One region of the uncultured Exiguobacterium sp. genome, then DNA from elsewhere that is predicted to be linked to it. Evidence: riboswitches for the same ligand, from Rfam matches in the RefSeq annotation. Region 1 holds a riboswitch; the other holds the start of a gene.
The links. A riboswitch is a leader RNA that binds a small molecule or an ion and turns the genes downstream of it on or off. The one in region 1 is predicted to bind FMN.
Positions count from the first base shown of each region.

Region 2: another riboswitch for FMN. It lies ahead of ACHWTJ_RS04150 (ECF transporter S component); the one in region 1 lies ahead of ribD (bifunctional diaminohydroxyphosphoribosylaminopyrimidine deaminase/5-amino-6-(5-phosphoribosylamino)uracil reductase RibD).

Region 1 is NZ_CAXYJR010000005.1:64,718-72,486, forward strand. Features, by position in the region: gene ACHWTJ_RS02220 (methionine ABC transporter ATP-binding protein) at 1-793, shown strand, start outside; gene ACHWTJ_RS02225 (methionine ABC transporter permease) at 783-1,433, shown strand; gene ACHWTJ_RS02230 (MetQ/NlpA family ABC transporter substrate-binding protein) at 1,453-2,271, shown strand; gene ACHWTJ_RS02235 (M20 family metallopeptidase) at 2,294-3,499, shown strand; FMN riboswitch at 3,683-3,827, shown strand; gene ribD (bifunctional diaminohydroxyphosphoribosylaminopyrimidine deaminase/5-amino-6-(5-phosphoribosylamino)uracil reductase RibD) at 3,987-5,027, shown strand; gene ribE (riboflavin synthase) at 5,012-5,638, shown strand; gene ribA (GTP cyclohydrolase II) at 5,638-6,828, shown strand; gene ribE (6,7-dimethyl-8-ribityllumazine synthase) at 6,825-7,283, shown strand; gene ACHWTJ_RS02260 (DUF6612 family protein) at 7,497-7,769, shown strand, end outside.
Region 2 is NZ_CAXYJR010000005.1:475,461-483,229, forward strand. Features, by position in the region: gene ACHWTJ_RS04110 (DUF3055 domain-containing protein) at 14-289, opposite strand; gene glpX (class II fructose-bisphosphatase) at 325-1,305, opposite strand; gene ACHWTJ_RS04120 (DUF86 domain-containing protein) at 1,457-1,900, shown strand; gene ACHWTJ_RS04125 (TIGR01457 family HAD-type hydrolase) at 1,907-2,671, shown strand; gene ACHWTJ_RS04130 (NifU family protein) at 2,714-2,941, opposite strand; gene ACHWTJ_RS04135 (DUF1462 family protein) at 3,051-3,347, shown strand; gene ACHWTJ_RS04140 (NAD(P)/FAD-dependent oxidoreductase) at 3,389-4,441, opposite strand; gene ACHWTJ_RS04145 (YuzB family protein) at 4,534-4,767, shown strand; gene ACHWTJ_RS04150 (ECF transporter S component) at 4,844-5,410, opposite strand; FMN riboswitch at 5,566-5,708, opposite strand; gene ACHWTJ_RS04155 (HesB/IscA family protein) at 5,820-6,170, shown strand; gene ACHWTJ_RS04160 (NAD-dependent epimerase/dehydratase family protein) at 6,289-7,155, shown strand; gene ACHWTJ_RS04165 (GNAT family N-acetyltransferase) at 7,152-7,655, shown strand; gene ACHWTJ_RS04170 (GNAT family N-acetyltransferase) at 7,652-7,769, shown strand, end outside.

The DNA of each region.
Region 1 (7,769 bases):
TCAAGCAAAACAACGGATCGGGATGATCTTTCAGCACTTCAATCTATTAAATGCGAACACGGTCTTTACAAATGTCGCAAAACCACTCGTTCTTGCAGGCGTCAAGAAAGATGAGATTCGACGCCGGGTGATGGAGTTGCTCGAATTCGTCGATCTCGCGGACAAGGCGGATCATTATCCAGATCAATTGTCGGGTGGGCAGAAACAGCGCATTGGTATCGCCCGGGCACTCGCGACGCAACCTTCCGTCCTCTTATGTGACGAAGCGACGTCAGCGCTTGATCCCCAGACGACGCATCATATTCTCCAGTTATTAAAACGGATCAACGCGGAGTACGGGATCACGATTCTCTTGATCACCCACGAGATGGGTGTCATCCGGGAGATTTGCGATCGTGTCGCCGTCATCGAAGCTGGGAAACTGATCGAGTCAGGAACGGTCTTTGATGTCTTTTCAAACCCGCAGACCGAGACGGCAAAAAACTTTGTTCGGTCTGTCATGCATGACGAGATTCCAGCATCGATTCGCCAGCTGATCGAGTCGCGTGCGCATCCGATCTATAAGATTCACTTCCTCGGACATCACACCGGACAACCACTCTTATCGCAAGTCGCAAAACGCTTTGACGTCGATGTTAATATCCTGCACGGGAGCATCACAGAGTTGCAGGAGACACCGTTTGGCACTCTGCTCGTAGAATTAATCGGTGAGACGACAGAAGTGAAACGTGCCTTACACTACATCGATCAGGCACAGGTAACCGTTGAGGAGGTGCTCGCTGATGCTAGTTAACTACAGTGATATTTGGACAGCATTTTTGCAGACGATGACGATGGTATCCGTTTCGCTCTTGTTCTCGACCTTGATTGGCTTACCGCTTGGTATCCTGCTTGTCGTGACGCGAAAAGGAGCATTGCTTGAAAATGTCCCGTTGTTTACGTTCTTCAACAGTATCGTCAATATCTTCCGCTCGATTCCGTTCATCATCTTACTCGTCGCGATCATCCCGTTGACGCGCTTGATCGTCCAGACGTCGATTGGAACCGAAGCCGCCATCGTCCCGCTCGTCTTTTATGCCGCACCGTACATGGCACGTTTGATTGAGAGTTCTTTACTCGAAGTCGATAAAGGCGTTCTTGAAGCAGCAGAAGCGATGGGCGCGACACCGTTTCAAACGATTTTCCGCTTCCTCCTACCGGAAGCACTCGGTTCACTCATCCTGAACTTAACGATCGCGACGGTCGGCTTGATCGGGGCGTCGGCGATGGCAGGCGCCATCGGTGGTGGCGGTTTGGGTGACTTAGCAATTACTTACGGTTATCAACGATTCGATACGAAAGTCATGATCATCACGGTTGGAATTCTCGTCATCTTAGTTCAAGGCTTACAGACGACAGGCAACATCGTCGCACGAAAAATCAGAAGACATTAATCAAGGGAGCGATTCAGCCATGAAAAAAGCAGTAGCAATTGGAGCAACATTAACAACAATTTTATTTGCCGGATGCGCAGCATCAGGAGAAGACGAAAAGACGATTAAGCTCGGTGTCAGCGGTTCGGACACACAAGTTTGGGATTATGTCGCGAAAAAAGCAGAGAAGGAGGGCATCAAAATCGAGCTCGTCAAGTTCTCCGATTATGTCCAACCGAACATGGCGCTGGCTGAAGGCGAAATTGACGCCAATTCCTTCCAGACGATTTCTTACTTCAACGCTTTCAAGAAAGAACATAACTTGAAGCTATCGCCGATCGCGACGACTGTCATCGCACCGATGGGCATTTACTCAGATAAATACAAGGACGTCAAAGACATTCCGGTTGGTGGAAAAATTGCCGTTCCGAACGAAGCGACGAACATGGGGCGCGCCCTCTTGTTACTACAAGAAGCCGGTCTGATCAAGTTACCGGACGACTTCGACGGCAACGGTTCGCTCGATAAGATCGTCGAGAATCCGAAGAAGCTGAAAATCGTTCCGATCGTCGCTGGACAGACACCACGCGTCTTACCGGATGTCGCGGCATCAATCATCAACAATGGCATTGCCGTTGACGCTGGCTTCAACCCAATCAAAGACTCGATCGTTCATGAGAACGAGACAGCAAAACCATACATCAACATCATCGCAACACGGACAGAAGACAAGAATAAAAAAGAACTGAAAAAGATCGCGTCGCTGTATCAACAAAAAGATGTCGCGGCCTTCATCAAAAAAGAATACAAAGGCAGTACGATCCCGACGTTCGTTCCACTAAGCGACATCGGCGAATAATTTCAAAAGGAGAGTGGATAGCATGACGACACCAGTACGCACGACATGGGTAGAGACGATTGAACAAGATATCGAACAAAAACGGGAATCGTATCTTGAGACGAGTCATCGGATTCATGCGACGCCAGAAATCGGGAACGAGGAATTCTTTGCTTCGCGGCTCCATGCGGAGCGTCTGACGGCAGAGGGCTTTACGGTAGAACTTGGCGTCGCGGGGCACGAGACCGCATTCTTTGCGAAAAAATCGAGCGACCGACCAGGCGCGACGATTGCCTTTCTTGCTGAGTATGATGCGTTGCCAGGCATCGGTCACGCATGCGGTCATAATATCATCGGCACGACGAGTGTCGCGGCAGCGATCGCGCTCAGTAAAGTGCTCGATGAAGTTGGCGGGAGTGTCGTTGTCCTTGGAACTCCAGCCGAAGAAGGTGGACCGAACGGCAGTGCGAAAGGTAGTTTCGTCAAACATCAGTTGCTCGAAGGAATTGATGCAGCCTTGATGGTCCATCCATCGGGACAAACACGGATCACGGGTTCTTCCCTTGCGGTCGATCCACTCGACTTTGCCTTTACCGGTCGTCCGGCTCACGCCGCAGCGTCACCGGAAGAAGGCATCAATGCCCTTGATGCTGTCATCCAACTCTTCAACGGCATCAATGCCTTACGTCAGCAATTACCAGACGATGTCCGAATCCACGGCATCATCACGCATGGAGGCGATGCGCCGAATATCATTCCGGAATACGCAAAAGCACGTTTCTTCATCCGGGCGACGACACGGGAACGGCTGAATGCCGTCACGGAAAAAGTCAAAGCCGTTGCCCAAGGCGCGGCACTTGCGACCGGGGCGACGCTTGACGTCATCGCTTTCCAAAATGAAGTCGACAATCTCGTCTTCAACCGGACGTTCGACCGACTGTTCCAAGAAGAAGCGGAGGCGCTCGGTGAAAAAGTCCACTTAGACGAACGACCGGGTCTTGGTTCAACGGATGCCGGTAACATCAGTCAAGTCATTCCGACGATTCATCCGTATATCAAGATTGGTCCGGACGATCTCGTCGCCCATACGGAAGCCTTCAAAGAGGCGGCCCGTTCAACAGCAGGAGATGAAGCATTGATCACAGGGGCAAAAATCCTTGCGCGGACAGCACTTCGCGTCCTCGCGGATGAACGGACGCGCGGGGCGATCGCCCAAGAATTCCACGACCGGAAAAACGGATACGTATAAGTCGAAACGAACGGCCGGAGCTGCCTGAATCAAGCAGCTCGGTCGTTTTTTATATGACGAGAATTCAGTCAGGAGACTTTATCCAGAAGTGGTATCCGATTTTAAAAGAAGACAAGACCGAAGCATTTGCGCTTTGTTTTCTTGAAAAAGATATGCTAGGCTAAACTTGTATAACTCAATAATCCAGTTCTTCGGGGTAGGGTGAAAATCCCAACCGGCGGTGATGCGATCAATCGATCGACGAGCCCGCGACCTGTGATGTACGCATCATGGCTGACTTGGTGAGATTCCAAGGCCGACGGTAAAGTCCGGATGGGAGAAGAACGAAACGACACGATTCAAGCCGTTCTCTGAAAAAATGTTTTCAGGAGATGGTCTCTTTCTGCATGCAAAAATGCAGGGAGCGAACCGTGTATTTCGTGAACCCTTCTATACAGACGCCCCTTTTTTAAGGGGCGTCTTTTTTCATTTGAAAGGAGTGAACGCGATGTCACAGATGATGAGTTATGCCATGCAATTAGCACATATGTTACACGGACAAACAAGTCCGAATCCAAGTGTCGGCTGTGTCATCGTCAAACAAGGACGCATCATCGGCTTTGGTGCACACCGGTTTGCCGGTGGTCCGCACGCGGAAGTCGAAGCCTTACGGATGGCAGGAGAAGCGGCTCGTGGCGCTGATCTCTACGTGACGCTCGAGCCATGCAATCATCACGGTAAGACACCGCCGTGCACGGAAGCGATTCTACAAGCCGGAATCAAACGAGTCTTCGTCGCAACGGAAGACAAACATGCGATCGTCGCTGGTTCTGGTATCAAACGGCTACAGGACGCGGGAATCGAAGTCGAGGTCGGTTTGTTACGACATGAGGCGGAAGCCCTCTACACGGAATTCTGGAAGACGATCGAACGAAAACGCCCGACCGTGACCGTCAAAATCGCACAGACGATGAACGGCATTGCTGCGACGGGTGAACAGCGCTGGATCACATCAGAAGAGGCACGAGCGAATGGTCGCGCCTTGCGTGGTCGTCATGATGCGATTCTCGTCGGAAGTGAGACGGTGCTCGTCGATGATCCAGCACTGACGTTACGCGAGGCATCAGGCATCGAGCCGATTCGGGTGATCGTCGACCGTCGAGGTCGGGTTCCGGAGACGGCACAAGTCTTCCGCGATGGTAAAAATCCGACCTACTGGCTAACAAGTGTACCGCGTGTTAGTCACGATCAAGTGACGGTCCTTGTCGGTGAGTATGAGACACCGGAAGCGATTTTACAACGGTTATTCGAACAAGACATCCGTAGTGTTTTGATTGAAGGCGGACCAACGATTCAAGGTGCATTCCTTGAAGCGGATCTCGTTGACCGGATTGAAGTCTACCAAGCCCCGTCGATTTTTGAAGGAGCTGCGTGGAATGGTCAACACGACATCGAAGATCGTTTTCAAATCGACCAGATTGAGACGGTCGGACCGGATCTCCATCTGACGTATATCCGAAAGGGGGAGACGACATGTTCACCGGATTGATTGAAGAAGTCGGGACATTAAAACGAAAGATTCCGCGACCGAATGGATTAGCGCTTGAGATTGAAGCGCACCGGGTGCTCGAAGGAACGAAGATTGGTGATAGCATCGCTGTCGATGGGATTTGTTTGACAGTCACGTCGATGAGCCCGACCGGTTTCACGGCAGATGCCGTCCATGACACGATCCGTTCAACAGCCCTCGGTACGTACCGCGTCGGAAGCCCGTTGCAACTCGAACGAGCGATGCCGGCAGACGGTCGCTTCGGTGGACATTTCGTCAGTGGGCATATCGACGGAACGGCACGGCTGATTAGTCGGCGACCGGATGGAGAAGCGATGGTCTACACGTTTGATGTCGGATCGTGGCAAAAGTATTGTATTCCGAAAGGCTCGATTGCAATCAACGGCACGAGCCTGACGTTGCAACGCGTCACGCCGGAAACGATCTCGATTTCATTGATTCCGCACTCACGTCAAGTGACGACGTTTGATCGATTGGCAAGCGGCGCAGTCGTTAACATCGAGTGTGACATGATGGCGAAACATCTTTATCATTTCACGCAGCATGAGAAGCAGACGGACTGGGCAGCATTCTTAGGAGGCGACATGTAATGAACGGATTCGACTTGATTGAAGACGCAATAGAAGATTTAAAAAGCGGACGGCCGATCATCGTCTGTGATGACGAGGACCGTGAGAATGAGGGTGACCTCATCATGCTCGCAGAACACGCGACATCGGAAAATATCAACTTCATGATCACGCATGGAAAAGGACTCGTCTGTGTCCCAGTCAGTCCGCGGATCGCACAGCGACTCGAACTTGCTCCGATGACAGCGAATAATACCGATCCGCATGGGACGGCATTCACGCTCAGCATCGATCATGAAGACGCGAAAACCGGTATTAGTGCTGAAGAACGTTCGCTGACGATCCAGCGGATGTTGACGGATGGACCAGAGCGTTTCAAACGACCAGGGCATATCTTCCCGTTGATCGCAAAAGAAGGCGGTGTCCGGGAACGACGCGGACATACGGAAGCGGGCGTTGACCTTGCTCGTCTTGCCGGAAGTGAAGAAATCGCCGTTATCTGTGAAATCATCAAGGAAGACGGTACGATGGCTCGGGTGGATGATTTGCTTCTTTATAAGGAAGAGCATGATTTAAAACTGATCACGATTGAGGCACTCGTCGCCTATCTCGAGCGTCCATTGACGCGGGAAGCGGAAGTGTTGCTTCCGACGACGTTCGGAGCCTTCCGAATGATCGGCTATACGACACAAGATAAAAAAGAACATGTCGCCGTCTTATCCGGTGAAGCGCACGACGGGATGCTTGTCCGTCTACATTCGGAATGCCTGACGGGGGATGTCTTCGGTTCGAAACGTTGCGATTGTGGTCCACAACTCGATGCGGCACTTGAGCGGATCGAACGAGAAGGTGGAGCCGTCTTGTATTTACGTCAGGAAGGACGCGGCATCGGTCTAATGGCGAAGTTAAAAGCGTACGAGTTACAGGAACAAGGACTCGATACAGTCGAAGCGAACCATGCACTCGGTTATCCGACGGACATGCGGGACTACACGGTCGCAGCCAACATGTTGCGGGATCTTGGCGTAACGAAGATTCGCTTGATGACGAATAATCCGGACAAACAACGAGTGCTTGAGCAAGAGGGAATTGAAATCATCGAGCGTGTTCCCCATCAAGTACCGGTTGAGCCGGAAAATCAGCGTTACCTGAAAACCAAACAAACGAAACTCGGGCATTGGCTCGATATCCAAGGAGGACACACATCATGATCTACGAAGGTTTCTTAACAGGAGAAGGACTACACGTCGCAATCGTCGCAGCACGTTTTAACGAACTGATCACATCAAAACTCGTCGGAGGAGCGAACGACGCTTTCCGTCGTCACGGTGTCGCGGCGGATGCTGTCGATACGGCGTGGGTTCCGGGAGCGTTCGAAATTCCGCTCGTCGCAGAAAAGTTAGCGAAAAGCGGCAAGTATGACGCCGTCATCACACTCGGTGCCGTCATCCGTGGAGCGACGTCACATTATGATTATGTGTGTAACGAAGTCGCGAAAGGTGTCGCGAGTGCGTCACGCGACACAGGCGTTCCAATCATCTTTGGTGTCTTGACGACGGATTCAATCGAGCAAGCGGTCGAACGTGCTGGTACGAAAGCCGGAAACAAAGGCTACGAAGCAGCCGTTTCTGCAATCGAAATGGCGAATCTCTTACGGACGATCTAATGAAACAAAAACAGGCTGACGGAAGCTTCCGTCAGCCTGTTTTTTTTACGAAAATCCCTTGAAGATTGAATCAAATTTCAAAAAAAGAATCGTAGATTTAAAATTTGAGGATTCGTTCTCAAGAAGAAAGGTAATGATGTAATAAAGAAACTTTGAAACATTTTCCAATGTTTTTCGTAAATCAGGGTAACGCGTATAAAGGAGGAAATGAATATGAAGAAAACAAGGTGGGTAGCAGCTGGGATTGTCGCAGCATCGATTGGACTGGCTGGATGTCAAGATGGACAGACAGATTCGGGCAGTGGCAGTGGGTCTGGTTCGACGAAGTCGGGGGAACTCTCGAATACGGAATTACTGAATAAAGCAACAGCCGCTCAAAAAGATATTAAATCGTTCCATATGGAAGGGACAGTCAACTCAAAAGCAGGTGAGATGGCAGTGGATCAGAAGGTATCAGCCGATATCATTCAAAAGCCGCTTACGATG
Region 2 (7,769 bases), 410 kb from region 1:
ACGAAGGCTTTTTTCATAGACCGATGTAAGCGCGAAGATACATCTCGAGTTCCATGGCCGCATCGTCTTCGACGTCAAACGCCGTCGCGATGTAGCCAGGTTCATCAAAATCGTCCGCACCGATGATTGCATACCGGTTCGATAAAAGATTCAAGACAAGAATCTTACCGTAAAAATGTTCCGAGTGCGTGATGGCGAGATCAAACCGACTAGCTTCTCCGATCCAACTGACAAAGCGTGTCTTCGTTTGTTCGACATCATCATATAAAAAATCACGTTCTTCCATCATTCAGCTTCCCTCATTTCCCTAACATCTGTTTCAGATTAAAGGGTTTGGGGGACTTTTTGCAAGTATGGTTTACGCGATAGGCTATGCTCGGCGATGACTTTTCGAATCGTCCGTGTCTTTGAACGCATGACAAGGGATGTCGTCTCAACGATATCATCCGTCAAGAACTTAACGCCGTCGAGCATTTCGCCCGTCGTGACGCCGGTCGCGGCAAAGATACAGTCGTCGCTTTTGATGAGGTCATCAAGCGTTAAAAGTTGAAGCGGATCTTCAAGCCCCATCCGGATGACACGAGCGGTTTCTTCTTCGTTCATCGGATGTAAGCGTGCCTGCATGTCGCCGCCCATCGCTTTAACGGCAGCAGCCGTGATGACACCTTCAGGAGCACCGCCTGTACCGATGAAGATATCGATTCCTGTCGCAGGAGAGAGTGGTGCGATTCCAGCCGAGACGTCACCGTCTTCAAATAGACGAACGCGTGCGCCCATCCGCATCGCAGCTTCGCGGAAGTGATCGTGACGCGGGCGATCCTGCATGATGACCGTGACGTCCTCAATCCGTTTGTTGTTGTATTGAGCTGCTTTTTCAATGATGACTTCAAGTGGATCGTCGAGCGAGACGTGCCCCTTCAAGTTCGGTCCAACTGTTAATTTATCCATATACATATCCGGTGCGTGGAGCAGGGCGCCTTGATCGGCAACGGCGATGACGACCATCGCATTACCGAGCCCTTTGGCAACGATGTTCGTACCTTCAAGCGGGTCGACGGCGATGTCAACGATTGGACCGTTCGCTGTTCCGACACGTTCGCCGATGAAGAGCATCGGTGCTTCGTCGAGCTCACCTTCACCGATGACGACCGTTCCGTTCATGTTGACCGTGTTCAAGACTTCGCGCATCGCAGTCGTTGCTGCATCATCCGCTTCATTTTTCTTACCGCGACCAATCCATTGAGCAGAAGCTAATGCTGCTGCTTCCGTAGCGCGTACGATTTCCAGTGCGAGTTCCCGTTCCATGTATATAACCTCCACGTCACCAATGTGACATACTATTTTCAGCAAAAATCTAAATTGAGGATAACACATTGAGGAATGTGATGCAAATGACCTTTCTGCTTTTCAGGATTGCCGGATAACGATAAAATGGAGGATGTGAGGGGGAATGAAGATGTATTTCGTCAATCGTCAAAAAATCGAAGAGACGGTCGTCTGTTATGAGACGGCACTTCGACAAAGTAAGGAAGTTACGGGGGATCCGGTGACGACGGCACTGGCTATGGAGCGGATTGGTTTTTTAGTCATCGAGAGTGTCATCGACATCGGAAACAGTATGATTGATGGATTCATCATGCGGGATCCGGGAAGTTATGAAGATATCATCCTCATTTTAGAAGATGAGAAGGTGATCGATGGACCGCTCGCGACGAGTCTGAAGAAGCTCGTTGCGTTACGTACGTTGATCGTCCGGTCATTCACACAGTCGAGTATGGCGGAGATTCGGGCGGTACTTGAGACAGAGGAAGCAGAACTACGTCGTTTCCCGGAAGCGATTCGCCGGTATATTGAGACAGAACTCGGACCGGTGTCTGCATTTTTACCAAACGAGGAGTGAGTCAGGATGAAGGCAAAAGGCTATTTATTTGATTTAGATGGAACGATGTATAACGGAACGGAACCGGTAAAAGAAGCGGTCGATTTCGTCAATCGTCTGCAAGCAGAAGGCATTCCGTATTTGTTCGTGACGAATAATGCGTCGATGACGGCAGAAGCCGTGGCGGAGAAGCTACGCGGGATGGGTGTTCATTCCGATGCGAAACACGTCTTGACGAGTGCGATGGCGACTGGTCGTTATATCGCTGATCTATCACCGAAAGCGCGCGTCTATGCGATCGGTGAGACAGGACTGATCGATGCGCTTGAACGGGAAGGGTTAGACGTCGTCGCAACGGAAGCGGCAGATTACGTCGTCATCGGTCTTGACCGTCAGATCACGTATGAAAAACTCGCTGTCGGTGCCCTCGCGATTCGTGCCGGTGCGCGCTTCATCTCGACGAACGGAGACATCGCGATTCCGACAGAACGTGGATTCTTGCCAGGAAACGGTGCCTTGACGTCCGTCCTGCGCGTGACGACGGAGAAGGAACCGTTCTTCATTGGTAAACCGGAACCGGTCATGGTCGATATCGCAACGGAGATGATCGGTCTGTCAAAAGAAGACGTCATCATGGTTGGGGATAACTACCATACAGATATCCTATTCGGAATCAATGGAGGCATCCGGACGATGCACGTCAATTCTGGAGTCCATACACCCGTCTTCATTCAAGGTCAGGATCGTCAACCGACATATATGGTCGATACGTTAGCCGAATGGATTCTATGAATCAAAAAATCCCGAACGAGAATTCGTTCGGGATTTCATGTATTAGAAGACTTGTTCGACTTCAACGACGCCAGCGACTTCTTCAAGAAGGGCACGTTCGATACCGGCCTTCAATGTGATTGTTGAACTTGGGCAGCTACCACAAGCTCCCATCAAACGGAGTTTTACGATTCCGTCTTCTACATCTACGAGTTCAACGTCTCCTCCATCACGAAGAAGGAACGGACGCAATTTTTCAAGAACTTCATTCACTTGATCAAACATTTCCATGCGTAAACACATCCTTTCGTATAGTTTCATTGTAACAGGGTTGAAAAATGTTCTCAATCTGGAAAACTTGTATACTAAAGAGGAGAGAATTGAAAAGGGGGACTTCAAGATGGAAATCACGGTCTACGGAACAGCGGTCACTTGTCCGAGTTGTGTCGGGGCACCCAGCTCGGAAGAGACGTTCAGTTGGCTACAAGCCGTCCTCGGGCGGAAATATGAGCAAACGATGACGCTACGTTATGTCGATTTCGAGACAGCCACATCAGATCAATGGACGGAAGCCTTAAAAGAGGATGTCTATTTTTATCCATTGATCGTGCTCGATGATGAGATGATTGACGAGGGGTACGTCAAACTGAAGACGATTACGGCGGCGATTGATGCAAAGTTAAGTCAGACGGGATGAATGAAAAAGAGGTATCCCAAAGCTCGGGACACCTCTTTTGTTCATTTAATCTTTTTGTGTTTCCATAAGACACCGGACTTCAAGAGACGTGGGACTTTCCCCGTCAGCGCTTGCTTGCCCATCACGATCCCGAAACCATCTGATTTCCCGAGCGATCCGAGCATTCCGCGCAGTTTGATTTCTGGCAGTTTCGGCAATTTTTTCCCTTGCCACTTCGCTTGCAAGACGTCGACGACTTGTTCTGCCTGATGTTCTGCGAGTTGACCACTTGGCGCATACGGCAAGCTGGCACAATCGCCGATGACGAAGACATTATCGTATTCTGGTACGTGATGATGTGCCGTCAATTTGATCCGACCGCCACTGTCTGCAGCAAAGCCGAGATCACGAACGACTTTGACCGGTTGTGTACCTGCCGTCCAAATCGTCAAGTCAGATGGATACGTATCATCGCCGTTTCGGACGTCGTCCGCTGTGACGAGCGTGACGTTCGAATTGTTGATGACCTCCACGTCATGTTCCTCGAACCATTCTTGAACGTAAGATGAGACTTTGTCGGATAAGAACGACAAGACAGAAGGTCCGCGGTCGAACAGACGGATCGTTAAATCTTTTCGGCTCTCGTGCAGTTCACTGGCAAGTTCGACACCGGATAGACCAGCACCGACGATCGAAACGACGGATCCTGGTGATAGACCGCAAATCGCTTGTTGTGTTTTGCGCGACTCTTCAAGTGTCTGGATGCTATATGTAAATTCTTGAGCACCCGGAATGTTGTGGTATTTATCCTCGCAACCGAGGGCGATGATCAAGTCATCATAGAATAATTCTGATCCGTCCTGCAGGTGGACCGTATTCGTCTCTGGTGAGATTTTAATGACATGTCCATATTTATAAGTAAGATGTTTCCCCTCCGGAAATTCAATCCGGACATCCCGATCTGATAATGTACCTGCTGCGAGTGCGTAATATTCCGTTTTGAGTGCGTGGTATGGTAGACGGTCGACGAGCGTGACGGCAATTTCCTCGTCCTTGAACCGCTCACAAATCCGCATTCCACCATATCCTCCACCGAGTACGACCAATTGCTTCATAACGTAAAATCCCCCTTAGTTCCCCTAAATCAGTCTGACCTTGTATAATACGACATGAGGCAGGTCGTTTCCTGCTTGAAGGAGGAAAAAAAGTGAATCCGATTATTGAATTTTGTATCAGTAACTTAGCGGCGGGTACACAGGTCGTCATGGAGCAACTCGAACGTGACCCGAACGTAGACGTCGTCGAATACGGTTGCCTCGGCTATTGCGGGATTTGTTCGCTTGATCATTTTTGTCTCGTTGATGGTGAGACCGTCGTAGGCGAAACACCGGAAGAGTTGCTCGAGAAGATTTACCTGAAAATCGAAGAGAACGAGCTGTGAACAAAGACAGCAAAAAAATCCCCTCGTTCATCTGAACGAGGGGATTCGTGTCCGTCAGCGGGCGCAGCTTTTCGGATTAAGCGGATTGTTGACGGCGCATCATCCATGGTCGTAGTTTCAAGAACAGTGGAATGAAGAGTGCCGAGATAAACAATGCTTTAATGACGTTAAACGGTAAGATACCGGCTGTGATCGCTGTCCATTTGACAGCTGGATCCGCCATGTAGTCCATACCGAGGAACCATGCATACGCTGGAAGGATCAAGATATAGTTGAGGATCGCAAGACCGAGTGCCATCGTAATCGTACCAGCGATGAGACCAGTTGCGAGACCTTGTGTTGATTTCTTTTTGTGGTAGAACCAGCTGACAGGAAGCACGAATGCAACACCAGCAGCAAAGTTCGCAAATTCTCCGACCGGAACACCACTTCCGCGGAAGATATAGTACAACACGTTCTTCAATGCTTCGACGATGACACCTGCGACCGGTGAGAACATGATCGCTGCGACGAGAGCAGGAACATCACTGAAGTCGATCTTCAGATAGTTCGGTAAGAACGGTAGTGGAAAATTGATAAGCATAAGAACAAATGAGATTGAACCTAACATTGACAGAGTGACCATTTTTTGTGTGCGTTTCATACGAGTATTGTCTCCTTTTGCTCGTTCCTCTCGATGAAGTATTGGCATGACTGCGTCCATAAAGAAACCCCTATTGATGAGATCAACAGGGGAGAAGTCCGCATTAAATAAACCTAATCGATTGTTGCAAAAATCGATCAAATTCAAACTCATGCCGCCATCTTCTCCCATCCAGACTGTACTGTCGGCTCCTGAATTACACAGAATCAGCAAATAGCGCCCTATTCGCTCGCGGGCTTCAACTCAATAAGAGTTGTTTACCGCCGGTCGGGAATTTCACCCTGCCCTGAAGATGGAACGATTATTTTGTTGTACATACCATTTATACAACGAATTCAAGATAGTTTCAAGCAACTAGGTTTCGATTCGCTCAGAAGTTGCGTATACTAAAGAAAAGGAAGGTGATGACATGATCCATTTAACGGAGGCAGCAGCGTTACAAGTCCAGGACATGATGGCGCAGGCACCAGTAGATGAACGGAATCTTCGGATGCTCGTCCAAGGTGGTGGATGTAGTGGTCTGTCGTACGGAATGGGATTCGATCAACAGAAAGAAACCGATCTCGTTTTCGAACAGCACGGCGTGACCGTCATCGTGGACGAAAAAGATTATCCGGTCGTCAAAGGACTGGAAATCGATTATAAACAGTCGATGCTCGGCGGCGGATTCACAATCACGAATCCGAATGCTATCGCAACATGCGGTTGCGGGACATCGTTCCGGACGGCAACGAATGCCGGGACACCGGGTGGCTGTTAATGAATCCAATCGTGGACATCGTCCACGATTTTTTTATTGCCTTCATACAGGAGACCTATTCCATTGACTCGAAATATTTAAGAGAGTGAATGCTACTACGAACAGGGAGGGCTTCAGGATGAGAAAAGTATTGATCTTCGGGGGAACACGCTATTTCGGACGCCGGCTTGCGATTCGGTTAGCCGATTCGGGAGATGATGTGACGATCGTCACACGCGGTGAGCATACACCACCGGTCGCAAAGGGCTTGACATTTTTCAAAGGGGACCGGACGTCGAGTAGTACGATGAAGGACTTGAGCCAACAGCACTGGGATGTCATCTATGACAACATCTGCTTCACGCCGTATCAAGCAAAACTCGCGATTGACGCATTTGAAGGGAAAGTCGGACGCTACGTGTTGACGTCGACGATGTCTGTCTATGAAGACGGCGGTGCGAACATCACGGAGCGTTCCTATAATCCGTTTCCCGGGAAATATGATCTTGAGAAAGAACATGGTTATGGCGAAGGGAAGCGACAAGCGGAGAGTTATTTCTTCCAACGGGCGACGTTCCCGGTCGTTGCCGTCCGCTTCCCAGTCGTTCTCGGACCAGATGATTATACGGAACGGCTCGTTTTCCATATTAAACGGGCGCTTGACGGACGGCCGATCGTTGCCGAGAACACATACGCGAAGATGGGTTATATCTCAAGTTATGAAGCCGCTGCCTTTCTTGAGTGGTGTGGTCGCTCCGAACTGACGGGACCGATCAACGCTGCGAGTGACGGTGTCTTATCGATTCAAGACCTAGTGGATAAAATCGACCGCGTTGCGGGGACGACAAGTCAACTCGTCGCAAAAGGAGAGGACGAATCGCCTCTTGCGCCGGAACGTGATTTTTATATGGATACGACAGCCGCAAAACAAGCGGGCTATCTGTTCCAGCACATCGATGACTGGCTCGATCGTTTGATTGAAGAGGAGGTGCGCAATCACCAATGATACAGTTGATGAAACCAACTCTCGCATGGGAGACAGAATACCGCGCCTTTTTAGAAGACTGGCGAGAGTCGGGCGAAACGATCGTGCCGGAAGCAGTCGGAGACACATATGAGCCGCTCGGCGCTTATTTTGCGGAACTGAAGGAAATGGAGACAACGGTCAGACCGGGTCTTGTCACCCATTCGACGTACTGGATGGTCGACGGACAACGAATCGTCGGCGCGTTGAACTTCCGGCATGACTTGACGGAGAACTTAAAATTGTACGGCGGACATATCGGATACGGCATCCGACCATCCGAGCGTCAGAAAGGATATGCGACGACCGGTCTTCGATTGGCGCTAGAAGAAGCACGGCAACGTGGACTCGATCAAGTGCTGTTGACGTGTGGCGTTGATAATCTAGCATCTCGCCGTGTCATCTTGGCGAACGGCGGACGAGAAATTGAGCCGACTGTTCGTAATGGACGCGAGACACGTCGCTTCATCATCCCGTTATGAGAATCCGTGAAGCACGTCTAGAAGATGCGTCAGCGATCGCCCGCGTTCATATTGATGCCTGGCGGGAGACGTATCAAAATGTCATCCCGGATTCGTATTTAGCGCAGTTGTCGT